DNA from 2 places in the Weizmannia sp. FSL W8-0401 genome. Region 1 is predicted to be linked to the other one. Evidence: predicted binding sites of a transcription regulator. Region 1 holds the regulator's gene; the other holds the start of a gene.
What was found. The regulator LexA, encoded in region 1, represses DNA repair genes until DNA is damaged. The targets are predictions, from matches to a motif close to CGAACATATGTTCG.

Region 1 (2,404 bases):
TTCCATCCCCCTTTTGATTTTTAAGTTATGCAGCTTTCGCTGGTACTCTTCAACCATGCTGACAATTTTCAACACCATTGAATCGGATTCCGAAAGTTCGAGTTCACCGTTTTGTGCATAACAATATACTTTGACCCCTTTTTTATATAAAAAATGGAGCAGTGCAATTTTTGCATTTCCTCTTCCAATCCGTGTTTCATCCTGCACCAGTACGGCGTCAACCTTTTCATTTCCAATGATATCAAGAAGTTCAAGGATGCCGGGCCTGTCCAGGTCGTAGCCGCTTGCCCGGTCGCAGATCACCCCGGCCACTTGAAAACCGCGGGAATCCGAAAGCTTCTCCAGCTCTTCCCGCTGCCTCGCCAAAGAAGTTTCCTGGCTTTCTTTTTCCGTGCTTACTCTGCAATATAAAACAACTTTCATTTTTTCGTCTCCCATTGTGATTTCATCGCAAGTTCCCTTTTATCATCCCTGATTTCATTTTTTTCTACCGGAATGACAATTTTTTCGCCGGCTTTGATCATGTTGCCGTTAATCCCATTATGGCGCTCAACCCAGCTGATAAATGCTTCCCTCGACATTTTGCCCTGTTCTGCATACTGACCGGCGATATTCCAAAGCGTCTCGCCCTCTGTAACGCTGATTTTGATATAGTGTGGGGATGGATCCCGCAGACTTCCAATCATGAAAAATCCGAAAACAAGCGCAACCCCTGCTAAAATCATAACATAGTTATACTTTTTCCATAATCGTGACATCTCCATCTTCCTCCCGCGAATATTCGTTCGTCCAATCACCAGTTCTATTATAAAACGAACGCCTGTTTTTCGTCAACATTTTTTCGAACTTACGTTTGTTTTATCTTCTGCAATGTGATATAATAATAGCAAATAATGGCATTCCTCCCGTTTGCGTCCCCGTACGCAGCGCGGGTGCCAAACAAAACTGCGACGAGGTGGAAATAATGGCAAAACTATCAAAACGGCAACAGGCGATACTTGATTTCATCAAGCATGAAGTCAAAACAAAAGGCTATCCCCCTTCCGTGCGGGAAATCGGCCAGGCAGTCGGGCTTGCTTCCAGTTCAACTGTCCATGGCCATCTCGCAAGGCTTGAAAGCAAAGGGCTGATCAGGCGCGACCCTACAAAGCCGAGAGCGATTGAAATTTTGGACCATGATGAAGAAATACCGGCCCAAAATGTTGTCAATGTGCCTGTTGTCGGAAAAGTAACAGCAGGCATACCGATTACCGCTGTAGAAAATATTGAAGAGTATTTTCCGCTTCCGGAACATCTTGTCCCGTCTGACGAGTCCGTCTACATGCTGGATATTGAAGGGGACAGCATGGTGGATGCCGGGATTTTAAACGGCGATTATGTGATTGTCCGCTCCCAGCAGACGGCAAACAACGGAGATATCGTGGTCGCTATGACAGATGAAAATGAAGCGACAGTAAAAAGATTTTTCAAGGAAAAAGACTACTTCCGGCTGCAACCTGAAAACCAGACAATGGAACCGATCATATTGAAAAACGTCACCATTCTCGGCGTTGTCATCGGGCTGTACAGGCAAATGGTGCACTGATCAAAAAGAAGCAGTTTCGGCTGCTTCTTTTTTAATAGAGCATATGCGAGTTTGATGGCAAAAATGCCTGTGACACTTGAGGATTTCTGGGCTTCCAATCTATTTTCGAAGGAAAAATCGGGGCAATTAATGGGCATTTTGTTTTTCTGGGCGTTCGACGCAAAAATGCCCGATAAACAAAAACCCCTCAAAGCCTTACGCTTCAAGGGGTTTCTTGCTTAATACATTTCGATATACTGGTCGCGTTCCCATTGGTGGACTTGTGTGCGGAACATATCCCATTCAATTTCCTTAGCTTCAAGGAAGTGTTCGAGAATGTGATCGCCAAGGGCGTCTACCATTACATCATCCGATTTTAAGTTTTCCAGCGCCTGCAGCAGTGTGCCCGGGAGGTCGACAATGCCGGCTTCTTCTCTTTCTTCTTTCGTCATGACATAGATGTTGCGGTCGACCGGTTCCGGCGCCTGCAATTTGTTCGCGATGCCGTCAAGCCCTGCTTTTAACAGGACGGCGAGCGCGAGATACGGATTGGCAGACGGGTCAACGCTGCGCACCTCAACGCGCGTGCTTAAACCGCGGGAAGCCGGAATCCGCATGAGCGGGCTGCGGTTGCGAGCGGACCAGGCAACATAACAAGGCGCTTCATAACCCGGCACAAGCCGTTTATAGGAGTTCACCGTCGGATTCGTGACAGCCGTAAAGTTCGGCGCATGCTTTATGATGCCGGCAATGAACTGGTATGCCGTATCGCTCAGCTGCAGTTCTGCATCGTTCGGGTCATAGAATGCATTTTCTTTTCCTTTAAAAAGCGAAAGATTG
Region 2 (2,404 bases), 120 kb from region 1:
AGCGACACGGCGCGGATGACGGCGCCGGAACCGTATTTCTGCTTGATACGGTCGACCGCATACCCGATCTTTCTTTCCCCCTCCCTGTTTTCAAACAGATCAAGCTGCCGGATAGTATCCCGCGACAGGCGCGACAGCCCGACGCTGATACGGCGGACCGGGTTTTTGTCCCAAAACGAAAGAAACAGCCGGCATGCCGCCCGGTAAACGTCCATTGTCCCGTTTGTCGGTGCCGCAAGCGTCATCTGGCGGTGAAAGCCGGACGGATGTGCATCATCCGCCCCCTGGCAGCCGACCGAAACACAAGCGCCCATGACACCTGAAGTACGCGCCCGGAAACAGACTTCCTCGCAAAGTTCAAGAAGGGCGACTTTGATTTCATGCTCAAAATCGGCGTAGTCGCGCGGCAGTGTCATCGCATGCCCGATCGCTTTCTGCCCGGCGTGCGATTCCCGCAAGACGGGCGACTCATCAATACCGTTTGCCGTCTCCCACAGCACCTGGCCGCCAATCCCCCACCGTTTTTTTAAAACGGCAAGCGGAAAGCAGGCAAGCGCGCCGATTGTATAAATGCCGAGCCGCTTCAGATGCTGCTCCATCCGGCTGCCGACACCGAACATCCTGCCAACCGGCAAAGGCCATAAATGCGTTTTGAGATGATGATGGTCCAGTTCAAAAATGCCGGTTTTGTTTTTCTTTGCAAAATGGTCGCACGCCATTTTCGCCAGCACTTTGTTTGGCCCGATCCCGCAGCGAGCATACACGCCGGTTTCTTCCATGATGTCCCGCTGGATTTGCGCGGCGATCTCGCGCGGCTCCCCGAACAGCCGCCTGCTGCCCGTTACATCCATGAACTGCTCGTCAACTGAATACGGTTCAACCATATCCGTATAGCGGGCAAGAATCGAAGAAATCTGCACCGATACATCGAGATAGCGCTGCATGCGCGGCCGGACGATGACGGCATCCGGGCAGAGCTGCTGCGCTTCCCACAGGCGGAGCGCATTCTTCACGCCGCGCTTTTTCGCGAGCGGGCAGGCAGCGAGCACCACCCCGGACCGGCGCGCCGGATCGCCCGATACAATTACGGGTTTATCCCTGTATGCCGGATGATCGGCTTTTTCCACACTTGCATAAAAAGACTGCATATCGACGAGAAAAATCACACGCTGGCTCATCTTTCAACCCCTCTTACCTTAGAAACTGAACAACCAACACGAACTATAGTTCTTATTCTATTCCTCATTATAAACGAATATACGTTCTTTCGCCAATTGTTTTTTCAGGCAGAGGGGCTATATTTTTCCAAAACGCGCATCACACCGGCTGCTATTTTTTAAAGAAAGCCCGCCGTCCGAGCCTTTCCACAAGCCCGGGGAAAAGCCCATGGATGGCGGCGGATGCATTCATCCATTTTGGCGCATTGATTTCACGCCGGTTTACAAGCATCGTATCTGTAACTTTTTCTGCAAGTTTTTCGGGATCCAGCATCCATTTTTCAATATTTTTCCGGTAAGTGCCGGACCGGTCGGCAATGTCGAAAAAACCGGTTGCAACCGGGCCGGGATGAACGGCTGTCACATAGACGCCGAACCGCGCCATTTCCATGCGGAGGCTATCCGTAAAGCCGCGCACCGCAAACTTGCTCGCCGCATAGACGCTTGATTTCGGGGTCGCCATTTTGGCCGCCTGGGAAGCAATATTGATAATATGGCCGGCGCGGTTTTTTTGCATATGCGGGACAACCGCCTTGGTGCAGGCAATGAGCCCGATGACATTGACATCAAACATCCCCCTGACATCCTCCATGCGGATATCCTGCACTTCATCAAAAACGCCGAAACCGGCATTGTTCACGAGCACATCAATATGGCCGCAGCGGTTATAAATCGTTTCAAAAACAGCAGGAATTTTGCCGTGTTCCGCCACATCACAGCGGACGGCCAGACACGAAACCGGGTAAACTGCTTCGATCTCCGCCTTGATTTTTTCAAGTTTGTCAAGGCTTCTGGCGAGCAGAACAAGGTTAGCCCCGTTTTTGGCGGCGGCAAAGGCGATTTTTTCCCCGAGGCCGCCGGAAGCACCGGTAATCACGACCGTTTTCTTCCGGATCCGTTTATTTGCCATGTTGCCATTTTCTCCCTTCTATCCTGAAAATTTGTGCTTGTCCATTTTTCCTCAGCTGGTGCCGTTTGCCGTGGCATGGATGCCTATTCTGAAAAATGGCGCCGGCTAATTTTCATGCTTACACCCGTCCGGCGTTCATTGCGGCATGCACGCCGGGCACGGATTTTTTATCTGAAAATTCGCGGAATCACCCTTGACAACTCCCCGATTTTTCTTCATAATAAGTAATACCATTTTGATAAGCGATCGGCTGTGACCAGGACCAGTAAGCCGGGCA

Region 2: NSU00_RS08555 (DNA polymerase IV) is a predicted target of LexA. The motif match lies at 1,253-1,266, and genes of this name have one in related genera.

Annotation. Positions count from the first base shown of each region.
Region 1 covers NZ_JBBPAG010000001.1:1,650,354-1,652,757, forward strand. Annotated here, with positions in the region: gene NSU00_RS07905 (YneB family resolvase-like protein) at 1-423, opposite strand, end outside; gene yneA (cell division suppressor protein YneA) at 420-758, opposite strand; gene lexA (transcriptional repressor LexA) at 965-1,585, shown strand; gene NSU00_RS07920 (hypothetical protein) at 1,637-1,807, shown strand; gene glnA (type I glutamate--ammonia ligase) at 1,804-2,404, opposite strand, start outside.
Region 2 covers NZ_JBBPAG010000001.1:1,768,429-1,770,832, forward strand. Annotated here, with positions in the region: gene NSU00_RS08555 (DNA polymerase IV) at 1-1,178, opposite strand, end outside; gene NSU00_RS08560 (SDR family NAD(P)-dependent oxidoreductase) at 1,330-2,127, opposite strand.